DNA from 2 places in the Clostridium thermobutyricum genome. Region 1 is predicted to be linked to the other one. Evidence: a T-box and tRNA genes for the amino acid it is inferred to sense, from the RefSeq annotation. Region 1 holds a T-box; the other holds one or more tRNA genes.
What was found. A T-box is a leader RNA that pairs with one kind of tRNA and senses whether it is charged. The one in region 1 lies ahead of pheS (phenylalanine--tRNA ligase subunit alpha), so its partner is inferred to be a tRNA-Phe.

Region 1 (6,694 bases):
TTCTTTTCTATTTCCTCTTCTATACTTTTGATTTTTTCATTTTTATCATTTAATTCTCTCTCTAACTCTACTTCTAAGGAATTTATTTTATCACTAAGATTTAAATTTAACTTCTTTTCTTCATTTAACTTATTTATAGTTTTTTCATATTTTTTATTTGTTTCATCAATTTCATAATCTAAAGCTTTTACCTGGACTTTAAGTTTCTCTATATTTTCTTCACACTCTTTTATATAGCCATTAGAAATTTTTATTTCTTCTTTTAATTCATCTCTATTTTCTTTAAGCATGTCCATTTCATCTTTAAGAGATGCTTTAGAATTATTTAAAACTTCTATTTCATTTTCTAAGTTTTGTATTTCTTTTCTACTTTCTAATAATTCTTTATCTAATACATTTATTTTATAATCTTTTTGGTCTAAAGTATCTTTTAAGTTTTTATTTTTATTATTTAATTCTAATATTTCATTTTTATACATCTTTTCCATAGAATTAAACTTATTTAAAAGATCTTTTAACTCTTTTTCTTTTTTAGATAACTCTGCATTTTTATTATTTAATTTTTCATTATACTCTCTTGCTAAATTCTCTAAATTCTTACTATTTTCATTTTTGATATTTTGAATAGTTTTATTATTCTCTTCTTTTATATTTTTAATCTCATTTTCTTTTGAAATTTTAACAGTTTTAATTTCATTATCTTTTATAGCTTTAAGATTTCTTAATTCAGTTTCTTTTGCTTCTTTTAATTTTAATATTTCATCTTCTTTTAATTTTTTAAATTCTAAACTTTCCTTTTTTAAACGTTCTTCTCTTATTTTAGATTCATTTATTTCTTTGTCTTTAAGATTTATTAATTTTTCTTTATTTCTTAAATCTTCATCTTTTTTATTTAAAGAGGAATTTAAATTAGATATTCTTAAATTCTTTTCATCTCTTTCTTTTATAAGTTTATTTTCATTTTCTTTTAGCTTATTTAAATTATTGTTTAAATTTCTCTTATCTTCTTCTAAAGCCTTTTTATTTGCTTTTAAATCTTCTATTTCTTTTCCTTTAAGTTTTAATGTATTTTCTAATGTATTTTTTTCATTTAAAATATTATTTAATTTATTTTGAATGCTATTATTTTTATTTAAAAGCTCTTCTCTATCCTTTTTTAAGCCTAATAATTGATTATCTTTTGTCTCATTTAATTTTTCATTTTCTTCTTTTAATCTATCTATATTCTCTTTTAACTCTTCTATTGATTTAAAAAGAGTAGTTTTCTCACTTGTTAATCCTTTATTTTCTTTTGTGAATTCTTCTATTTTATAATCTAATTTATTTAATTCATCTGCCATATTTACACAAGCTAAAACTGATGCTTGTGAAGTACTAAGAACTGGATTCTTAGCTAAAATCTCTTTTATTTTTTCATCAACATAAGCTGCTATATCTCTTAAATATTCTTCATTCTCTTTACCTTTTAAATTATAATCTACACCATTTATATTAACAGTTATCTTTTTCATACCTGATACACCTCAAAATTAATTTATTCTCTTTAATTATATTGTATATTTGACCTTTTAACAATTATGTTAAGTAAATTTTAATCTAAAAAATAAGTAAAAAAGCCAATCTTCTAAAGAAGATTGGCTAAAAATATATTTTTATCTTAAAGCTGCCCCTAATTTATGCTCAAGAGCTCTTAATATTTTATCATGAACTTTATTTACATCTTTATCTTTTAATGTTTTTTGTGGATCTCTATATGCTATTGCATAAGCAATACTCTTTTTACCTTCTGGAATTTGTTCTCCTTTATAAATATCAAATAACTCTACTTTTTCAACTATGTTTCCACCAGCTTTTCTTATTGTATCTTCAATATCTTGAACTAAAATATCATCTTCTACTAAAAGAGCTATGTCTCTTGTTACAGCTGGGAATTTTGGAAGTGGAGAATATTTTTTATCTAAAACTGAGTTATCATATATTGCATCTAAATCTAATTCAGCGACATAACAAGGTGTGTCAATTCCAAAGTTTTCATTTACATCTGGATGTATTTCTCCAAATACTCCTGCTTCAATTTTTCTTCCAACTATTAATTTAGCAGTTTTTCCAGGATGGAAACTATTATTTTCACTTTCTCTTAAGAATTTAACTCCTTTTACTCCAAGTCCATCAATAAGATTTTCAACTACTCCTTTTATATTTAAGTAGTCTATATCTCCGTACATACCTATTGTTAAAATATTTTTTTCAACAGGTAATTCTTCTGGATCTTCTGTTGGAATATAAACTTTTCCTATTTCGAAAAGGAATGCTTCACTATTATTTCTAGTATAATTTCTAGCTAAAGATTCTACAATTGAAGCTATAGTTGTAGTTCTCATTACACTATAATCTTCTCCTAATGGATTTTTGATTTTAACTACTTTTCTTTTTACATCATCTTCAGCAAGACAAATTTTATCAAAAGCTTTTGGTGATATAAATGAATAACTTATACTTTGATTTAATCCACTACTTGTCATTATTTGAATAGTTTTTTCATTTAATAACTCATTTCTATATTTAGGTTCTCTTTCAGTTTGAACTTTAAATATAGTTCCTTTTACATTATTATATCCATAAATTCTAGCAACTTCTTCTGCTATATCTTCTTTTATATTTAAATCTATTCTAAATGTTGGAATAGTTATAACTAAGTTATCGCCATCTATAACTGTTTTTTCATCTAAAAGATCTAAACATTCTTTCATTTCTTCTTTTAATATATCTGTTCCTAAGAATTTATTTATCCATTTATAATCAACTGTTATAGTTTTTTCTTCTTTAACTTCATTATATATATCAATAGTTCCTTCTACTATTTCACCTGCACCTAATTCACAAATTAATGCACAAGCTCTATCTAAAGCTAACTTCGCTAAATTTGGATCTATATCTTTTTCAAATCTTGTAGAACTTTCTGTTCTTATTCCTAATTTTTTTGAATTAACTCTTATATTAGTTCCATCAAAGTTAGCACATTCAAATACTATTTCAGTAGTATCAGGTTTTACTTCTGAGTTTAATCCACCCATAATACCAGCAAGAGCAATTATTTCTTCTCCATCTTTTATACATAATGTAGTGTCATCTAATTCTCTTTCTACTTCGTCTAAAGTTGTAAATTTATCTCCGTTATTAGCTTTCTCTACAACTATTTCTCCTGATTTTATCCATCTTCTATCAAAAGCATGCATAGGTTCACCAGTTTCAAGCATAACAAAGTTTGTTATATCAACAATATTATTTATAGGTCTTACACCTGCTTCTAATAATCTATCTTGAATCCATTTAGGAGACTGTTCTATTTTTATATTTTTAACCATTCTAGCCATGTATCTTCTACAAAGAGAATCTTTAACTGACACTTTTAAGAAATCATTTATATTTTCTGTTCCTGTAACCTTGTATTCAAGATTAGGCATTTTATAACTAGTTCTAAGAGTAGCTGCTGTTTCTCTAGCCATTCCTATCATACTTAAACAATCTGGTCTATTTGAAGTTATATCAAAATCTAAAGTTTCTTTTTTAAGCCCTAAATATTCTTTTATTTCTTTTCCTATTGGCGCATCTTCTGGAAGAATCATAAGTCCATCTACTTCATCTTCTCCCTTTAAACCAAGTTCAGCTTCTGAGCAGAACATTCCATTTGAAACTACTCCTCTAAGCTTTCCTTTTTTTATTTCTGTTCCATCAGCAAGAGTTGATTTATGAAGTGCTACAGGAACTTTGTCTCCAACTTTCATATTTGTTGCTGCTGTAACAATTTGTAAAAGTTCTTCTTCTCCTATATCAACTTGACATATACTTAATCTTTCAGCTTCTGGATGCTTTTCAATTTCTTTAAATTGACAAACTACAACTCTATTTATTTTATCACCTTGAACTATTATTCCTTCTAGTGCTGATCCTGATAATGTTAATAAATCACCAAGTTCTTTAGCATCTACATTTATATCTGCATAATCTTTTAACCAACTATATGGTACTTTCATTTCTTTCCCTCCTATTATAACTATTAGAATTGATCTAAGAATCTCATATCACTTTCATATAATAGTCTTATATCATCTATTCCATATTTAAGCATAACCATTCTATCTACTCCAAATCCAAAAGCAAAACCTGAATATACTTCTGGATCTATTCCACAGTTTCTTAAAACTTCAGGATGAACCATTCCACATCCTAAGATTTCAATCCAACCACTGCCTTTACAAACTTTACATCCTTCTCCATTACAAACAAAACAAGTTGCATCCATTTCTGCTGATGGTTCTGTAAATGGGAAATGATGTGGTCTAAACTTAGTTTTAACTTTTTCTCCAAACATTTTTTTAGCAAATAATTCAAGAGTTCCTTTTAAATCTGCAAAAGTAACACCTTTATCAATTACTAGCCCTTCCATTTGATAAAAAATAGGTGAATGTGTAGCATCTACATCATCTGATCTATAAACTTTTCCTGGAGATATCATTTTTATAGGAAGACTTTGTTTTTCCATTGTTCTTACTTGAACTGGTGAAGTTTGAGTTCTTAATACAAGATTATCATTTATATAAAATGTATCTTGTTCACTTCTTGCTGGATGATTTTTTGGTATATTTAATGCTTCAAAATTATATCTATCAAGCTCTATTTCTGGTCCTTCTTCAATAGTGAATCCCATAGAAACAAATATATTTTTCATATTTTCAAGTGTTAAGTCTAAAGGATGTCTTTTTCCTAATCTAGCTTTTTTTCCTGGAAGTGATATATCTATAACTTCATTTGCTAATTTTTCATTTTTTTCTTTTCCTTTTATTTCTTTAGCCACAGCTTCTAATTTTTCTTCTAAAACTGCTTTTACCTCATTTACCATTTTACCTACTAATGGTCTTTCTTCTGGTGAAACATCTTTCATACCTCTAAGTATAGTTGTAAGCTCACCCTTTTTTCCAAGATATTTTACTCTTATTTCTTCAACTTCTGCTGAAGATGTAGCTTTTTCGATTTCTGATAATGCTAAAGCTTGAATTTCTTTAAGTTTTTCTTGCATTTTAAATCTCCTTTCTCTTTCTAACATATATTTTTCTACATAAAAAAACCGCCCCTTATAAACAAGGGACGGAAAAATCCGCGTTACCACCCTAATTGGCTTATATATTTAAATTAAATAAACCCAACTCGTATAATTTAACGGTTTCCCGCTAGCTACTACTAAAAATTTCACAGCTAGAGCTCCTGAGTGAACTTCAATATATCTAATCTTAAAAAAACTTCCAGTCTATGATTTTTTCTCCCTAAAAGTTAGTATATACCTACTCTCTCTATCATTACTTTTTTTTATTAAATTTACTACATAAATTATACATTCCTTTTATAATAATTTCAAGGAAATGTTTTATTTAGACATATTTTGTCTTACTTTTTCATAAAGAATTATAGAAGTTGCTACTCCAACGTTTAGTGATTCTGCTTTACCTGGCATTGGTATTTTTACTTTTACTGTTGAAAGATTAAATATTTCATCTGAAACACCATTTCCTTCATTTCCTACAGTTAAAACAATATTTCCACTTAAATCCTCTTCAAAAAAATTATTACTTTCTTTAAGAGACGTAGCTATAATTTTATAATCTCTATTCTTTAAATCCTTAATTATAGAAAAACTTTCATCATCTAAATATATATTTACATAGAATATTGATCCCATTGTAGATCTAATAACTTTTTCATTATATATATCAACTGTTCCTTTAGTCAATATAATTCCCTCAACACCTGCTGCATGAGCTGTTCTTATTATAGTTCCTAGATTACCTGGATCTTGAACTTTATCACATAGAAGATAGAAACTTCCTTCTAGTTTCTTAGATTCATTTTTTAGTTTAACTACACTTCCAATACCTTGTGGATTTTCTGTATCACATATATCTAGAAATAGGGTTTTTGAAATACCAAAAACCTTACCTTTATAATTATATTTTTCTAAAATTTCTAGGACTTTTTCTTCAACTTCTTTAACAAATATTATAGCTTCTAATTCTACATTTGCTTTTAAGGCTTCTTCTACTAATCTAAACCCTTCTATAAAATATTTTTTAAGTTTATTTCTGTATTTTCTCTCCTTAAGCTTTTTTGTTTCTTTATAAAAGCTATTATCTTTACTTTCTATATAAATCAAAGTCCCACCTCTATTAATTTAACTTAATTATCATACCTTCTAACTTATTTAAGTCATCTGCTGATCCTATAGCAACTAATATATCTTTTTCATGTATAACATCATCTGGAGAAGGAGATAAATTTATATCATTGTTATTTTTTATAGCCATTACATTTATGCCATATCTACTTCTTAATTTAAGTTCTCTTACAGTTTTATTACTCCATTCTTTTAAAGCTTGAATTTCCATTATACTATAATCAGGTGATAATTCTATAAAATCTAGTATACTTTCTGAAACAAGGTTATGAGCTACCCTAACTCCCATATCTTTTTCAGGTAATATAACCTTATCAGCTCCAATTTTATAAAGAACCTTTGCATGTAAATCACTATTTCCTTTTGCTATTATATACTTAACTCCTAATTCTTTTACAAGTAATGTTGCCATTACACTTGCTTGTATATTAGAACCAATTGTAACTACTGCAACATCAAAATTTCCAA
Region 2 (6,694 bases), 1.1 Mb from region 1:
GATAAAATAATTTCTTTAGTAAATGAAAAGGATACCCCTGTTGTATTTATATTATGGGGAAATAATGCTATATCTAAAAAATCTCTAATAACTAATCCTAAACATTTGATACTACAATCAGTTCATCCTAGTCCACTTTCTGCTAGGAGAGGTTTTTTTGGTAGCAAACCTTTTTCTAAAACAAATGAATTTCTAGAAAAAAATAATCTTTCACCTATTGATTGGCAAATAGAAAATGTATAAAAATAGAGGTAAATCAAGTAATATTTCTACTACTTAATTTACCTCTATTCTTTAAATTGTCTTTATAGATCATTTTTCCTTTTTCTTTAGATTTTCAATCATTAGTCTGTATTCATCATCATTTATAAGTTTATAATTTTTCATTATTCTTACTGTTTCTTGATCATATAAACATTCATTCTTTACTATATTTTTTGATCTGATTGAATCTCTTACTATCATAACTAAAAATAAAATTATAAATGATGTTCCTATTACAAACTCCATATATATTTCTCCTATAAAAAAAGACTACTATATATTTTATTCAATCAAATAATTTTTATTGACTTATTTTTTTATTCCTATTCATAATGTTAATTAAACTTCCCGTCAGAATTCCTATTATAGAAAAAAAAGAAACTCCTAATATTAATATATCTAATAAAATTCCAGTTATTAATCCTAATACTAATCCTATTATTAATCCTATAGTTATTGTTTTCTCTTCTCTCTTTATGTTTAATCTTTCTTCCTCATATACCATAATTTCTCCTCCAATAATCCATCTGTATTTATTTTACAATTAATTTATTAAGAATTCCTTAACAACTTCTTAAATGAATCTTATTGTTTTATTATTAATTTTAAAATATAAAATTCTATTTTTAATTATTACTATTTTCCCGAATCTTAATCATTATTTTTCATATTATTTTTAAATTACTTATATATAAATTAGACGATTATTGAGGCTGTTTAGTTTCATTTATTTTATTTTTTTATATAAAAAAGCACTAACTTTAAAGTTAGTGCTTTTGGTGGCTCGAGCTGGAATCGAACCAGCGACACGAGGATTTTCAGTCCTCTGCTCTACCGACTGAGCTATCGAGCCATACAATGTACCTAGCAACTTCCTACTCTCCCACACAGTCTCCCATGCAGTACCATCGGCGTTATAGAGCTTAACTTTCCTGTTCGGAATGGGAAGGAGTGTTTCCTCTATGCCATCGTCACTAGATTTATTTATATCTTACATATTATATCTTATATTATGTTTCATTATTTGTCAACATTTTTTTATAATTATTTTTTCAATCCAAATATTAATCCAAATTTAATTTCAATATATCTATTTTAAATACATATATTAAATAATATAAACTTCAAAATTTTAATATTCATTTCTTAGATTTAGAATTAATAATTCAATTTTATGTAATTCTTAAGACTCTTTAATTTCTAAAAAATATTATTCCTTAATCTCTAAATATATAATTTTGATTTAAATTTATTGCTATATCAAATTATATATAACTAAAAAATACTATTAGAATAAAAAAATTCTTAAATACTCTTTTGATTTCATATTTATTGTAAATATCTTTTTTATATTTCTGCTATAACCCTATATTGTTTTGCTATATATTATTTTACTTTCTAATATATTTTCAAATATTAACTTATGGACCAAATCTGTTGGATGCAATCCATCATTTAAACAATTTTCTTTAATCATTATTTTATCTATTTCAAGATTATTTTCTTTTAAATAATTTTCTATCTTTTTATAGTTATCTATTAATTTTATATTTTCTTCTTTACTTATTTTTCTTATTATATTTATTATATCTATTGTATGATGGATTCTACTTAGTTTATTTTCATTTTCTTTTGTAGAAATTGTAGGAGTCATCAATATTATTTTTTTATCTCTTAAATGATTTATTATATACTTTAAATTACTATATAATTCATTTAACCCATTTTTTCTTTTTCTATCATTTAATCCTATTAAAATAAAAACTATATCATCTTTTTCTGAAACTAGTTTATTTATATTTTCTTTTAATTGTGTTGAGTTCATTCCACAACATCCATTATTATTTAAAACTACATTTTTATTTTCTTTATTTAAATATTCGTTTAATAATGCTCCCCAGCTTTTCTTAGTTTGTACATTTTTAAAATTAATATTATCTACTTTAATTAAAGTTGAATCAAGTTCTTTAAAATCTGACGTTCCCTCTCCAGCTGCTATACTATCTCCTATTATCTTGATATATATTCTATTTTTCACTAATCTCATCTCCAAGTACTATCTTTTTATAGAATATTTCACAATTTTTTATTTTTTCAAATTAGTATAAACTAATACATCAATATCTAAAATATTTATTTGAACTATCCTATACTTATTTTTTTAAACTATTAAGCAACAAATCTATATAATTTCTCCTTAATTATATTAAAATATAGTAATTTAATTCCACATCTCTGGTAGTAAATCTGATATTGTTACTATTTTATTTTCTAATAATACTTCACATTTATAATTTTCATCATTTATTTGATTTATTAATTCTCTACATCTTCCACAGGGTGGCACAATATTTCCATCTTTATAAACTGAAACAATTTTAACTATTCTTGTTTCTCTACCTGTTATCATAGCTGCAATTGCTGAATGTTCTGCACAAAAGCCCATAGAACTTGGGGTATCTATACATACTCCTTTATATACACTTCCTTTATCAGTTAAAATTACTGCTGCAACTGAACCTGCATATGAACTTCTTGATATTTTTCGTGGATTTAGCGTAGTCCTTGCTATTTCTAATAATTCATTAAAATTCATTCATAATACCTCTCACATATTTTATAAATTCATTTTTTTCTTAACAAAATCTGCTATATCTCGTATTTCTGTTTTATCCATAAAATATACTTTCTTACCATATGTGTCTAAAAATTCTCTATTTTCGTTTGTTAGATTTTCTTCTTCAATATTTTCTACTTTCTTTTTAAGCATTTTCATCATTGTTTTATGCAAAAATGTAAGTTTACTATAATCTATTCCACCTCTTAAATTAAATATAGTTATTTTATTTTTTTGTAAATCAAATATTCTATTTATATTAGCATTTATTTGATTTACATTATTCATATCTTTAGGATCTGATATCCCACATGTAAATATAACTATATCTTTAGCTTTTATTTTCTCAAAATTATTTTTTAAAATTGATATTCCTTTTACTCCACCTGCATATAACCCTCCACCATATATAATAGTATCGTAATTTAGTAGATTATCTTTTTTAATACTTTTATAGCTGAATAAATCACAATTTAACTCTTCTGATATCCATTTTGCATACTTTTCAGTTGTTCCATACTTTGACCCATATATAACCACTACTTTCTTCATAATCACCCATTTCCTTTATAGATTTTTTCCCATTATAACTAAATTCTTATATTCTTTTAATCCTCTCTTTTTATAAAATTCTAAAGTTTCATTGCTTTTGCATGTGAATAAAATTATTTCATTTATCCCTTTATTGTATAATCTTTTTTCAAATTCATTAAAAATTTTGCTACCTAAACCTTGTCCTTTTAATTTGCTTATTACGCAAAACTCCTTTATATTAAATAGTACTCCATCATAAAATTGCTCTTCATGCCCTAATATTAATCCATAAATTATATTAGATTCTTCAGCTATTATTCCATAAAACCCTTCACTTTTTATCATTTGACTTAATCTTTTACTAGCTGTTTCTATTGTCCATTTATCATTCCATGGTGGAGCATTAAATGCTTCTATATAAATTTCTACTAATTCTTTTATATCTTCTATATGTATTTCTCTATAATTCATTCCCTCTCTCCTTTTCCTTTTTTAGGAAATTATAATTTATTATATCATATTTTTTTCTCTAAATAAAAAAACTAGAATTAAATTCTAGTTTTCATTTTTATAAATTTAATATATATTTATGTGCTTCCTTTTCATTAAAATCAAATATTATATTTAACTCTTCAAATAATAATTTTTCTGAGTTTTTCATAATTATTTCATCAGATTGAGTTAATTTTTTTCCTAATGCAATTTTTTCTTTCTTTTTTGCAGTAATGCTTCTTACTAACTTAACCAAATTAGAAAAATCTCCAGTTTTAACTAAAGCTTTAAAACTTTCATTTCTTTGTCTTTCACTATCTATCCATATTAACTCACTAAGCTTTTCATTTTCTACTATACCTTCTGCCTCTTCTTTTGATAATATTTTTCTCATAAAAATCTTAGTATTATCAGTTGGAATTTTTATTATAGTATTATTTTCATATATATGATTAAGAACATAGTATTCTTTTTTGATAAAATTTCTGTCTTTTTCCTCAACAATATCTATTACTTTACAAATTCCTGTTGTTCCATACATTATATAATCATTTATTTTGAACATAAACCTCACTCCTTTAATCATTTTTCAATAGTAGATTTACTTTTTACAAAAATATAAAAAAAAACGCGCAGTTAAACAACTGCACGTATGATATCAAACTACATATTGTACTTTAATTGTAACACACTATATTAAATAAAGCTAATTTCATATGTTTATTTCTTATATCTATATAATTTTCGCAAAATAAAATAATAATTTTTATTTATATAAATTTTGTTATCTTATTTTTTCTATATAATTAACCTCTCTAAAATTAATTTATTTCCAAGGTTTTTTTCCATCTAACCATCCTTTATTTTTCCAATACTCTTTTTCTATATTAATCGCATTATCCATTTTATGAACTTTAATAAATGTATTAAACATTATTCTTACAAATAGACTTGGTCTATTATTGTTTCCTATAGAATTATAAAATTTATTACTTTTTATTTTTAATTTTTTTATACATTTCTCTTTATTTTTTTGAGATATATCATTCCATTTAGAACTTCTTACATTAAGTCCACATTCAACTATTTTACTTACACCCCAATACTTAACAGATCTTTTTATTGTATTTATTACATGCTTTGTCCCTGTTCCAGCAGTAGTTGAAACAATAAACACTGATTTTTTAAACATTTCTTCCATTGGCATGTGGACTATATACATATGTCCAAAATGATCTAAAAAAGTTTTCATTTGCCCTGTAACATCCATAACATAAGTAGGTGAAGCAAAAATTATTCCATCAGCATTTTTAAAACTATTATATATTTTTAATGTATATTCTGAATGAGGACATTTCTCTTTTCCATAATAAAAGCAATTAAAGCATCCATTACAAAACTTTGGCATATCTTTCGGTAAAAAGTATTCTTCAAATTCTACATCATCTTTAGTTTTAAGTTCATCCTTTATTACTTTAACCGTATTATAAGTATTTTCACGTCTTTCATTACCATAAATAATACAAATCTTCATTTATACACCTCTTCAAATTCTCACTATATATATTACTTATATAATAAATTAATGGTGTATAATTAATATAAAATCTAATTTATTATTTTTCCTTATTTAACTAAATGTCAATAATATAATTATAAATATTGTTTGGAGATGATTTAATGAATACTAAAATAGAAGAATTAACTCAGATTATAAAAGAAAGTAACAATATAATTTTCTTTGGAGGAGCTGGAGTATCCACAGAAAGCAATATACCTGACTTTAGAAGTGCGACAGGTCTTTTTAATGAAAAATTAAATATGACTTTTACACCAGAACAACTTGTTTCTCACTCTTTTTATGTTAGATATCCTGAAGAATTCTTTAATTTTTATAAAGCTAAACTTATATATCCTGAAGCTAAACCAAATCTTAGCCATATTGCTTTAGCTAAACTTGAAAAAATGGGAAAATTAAAGGCTGTTGTTACTCAAAATATTGATGGTCTTCATCAAGCTGCTGGTTCTAAAAATGTTTTTGAGCTTCATGGTTCAGTACATAGAAATTACTGTACTAAATGTGGTCAATTTTATGATGTTGATTTTGTATTAAAATCAACAGGAGCTCCTATTTGTACTAATTGTGGATGTCAAGTAAAGCCTGATGTTGTACTTTATGAGGAAGGTTTAGACAATGCTGTTATTAATGGAGCTGTAAGAGCAATAAGTCAAGCTGACACTTTAATTATTGGTGGAACTTCTTTAGTTGTTTATCCTGCTGCTGGACTTATTGATTATTTTAGAGGTAAAAATCTTGTCCTTATAAATAAGAGTAAAACTTCTGCTGATTCTAAAGCTGATTTAGTTATTAATGATTCAATTGGTAAAGTTTTAGATGAAGCAATAAAATCACTTTAATATATTTTTTCTAAATATAAGTAATAAAATCACTATCTTTTGAAAAACCTATATTTTGAAAGAGGTGATTTTTTTATGAAAAAAACTTTTAAATTAATTCCATTTTTATTGATCTTAATTTCATTTTCTTTATTTGGAGGCTCTGTTTCTACATTAGCTCTTCAATATAATGAAGTTCCTATTAGTGAACAAATTTTAGTTTTTGATAATAATAATACTAACAGACTTCCAAATAATTTTAGAAAATCTAGTGATCCTGTTGATAATTCAACAAATCTTAATTTAAGTGGATTAAAAGAATTAAATATTTCTGGAAGTCAACAATTCTCAAAGTTCAACTTAGAACTTTAAAAAAAACAATTACCATCT

Region 2: it encodes a tRNA-Phe, which carries the amino acid that the T-box ahead of pheS (phenylalanine--tRNA ligase subunit alpha) is inferred to sense. The anticodon was not compared.

Annotation. Positions count from the first base shown of each region.
Region 1 is NZ_KB850956.1:1,219,288-1,225,981, reverse strand. Features, by position in the region: gene zapA (cell division protein ZapA) at 1-1,511, opposite strand, end outside; gene pheT (phenylalanine--tRNA ligase subunit beta) at 1,653-4,034, opposite strand; gene pheS (phenylalanine--tRNA ligase subunit alpha) at 4,058-5,077, opposite strand; T-box leader at 5,139-5,364, opposite strand; gene HMPREF1092_RS05625 (TrmH family RNA methyltransferase) at 5,423-6,205, opposite strand; gene HMPREF1092_RS05620 (potassium channel family protein) at 6,219-6,694, opposite strand, start outside.
Region 2 is NZ_KB850956.1:130,488-137,181, reverse strand. Features, by position in the region: gene HMPREF1092_RS00640 (uracil-DNA glycosylase) at 1-243, shown strand, start outside; gene HMPREF1092_RS00635 (hypothetical protein) at 313-510, opposite strand; gene HMPREF1092_RS00630 (hypothetical protein) at 566-769, opposite strand; tRNA gene HMPREF1092_RS00625 (tRNA-Phe) at 1,042-1,117, opposite strand; rRNA gene rrf (5S ribosomal RNA) at 1,127-1,243, opposite strand; gene HMPREF1092_RS00615 (SGNH/GDSL hydrolase family protein) at 1,631-2,302, opposite strand; gene HMPREF1092_RS00610 (cytidine deaminase family protein) at 2,486-2,860, opposite strand; gene HMPREF1092_RS00605 (flavodoxin domain-containing protein) at 2,882-3,433, opposite strand; gene HMPREF1092_RS00600 (GNAT family N-acetyltransferase) at 3,449-3,886, opposite strand; gene HMPREF1092_RS00595 (CarD family transcriptional regulator) at 3,984-4,472, opposite strand; gene HMPREF1092_RS00590 (flavodoxin family protein) at 4,734-5,441, opposite strand; gene HMPREF1092_RS00585 (NAD-dependent protein deacylase) at 5,588-6,325, shown strand; gene HMPREF1092_RS16345 (hypothetical protein) at 6,401-6,676, shown strand.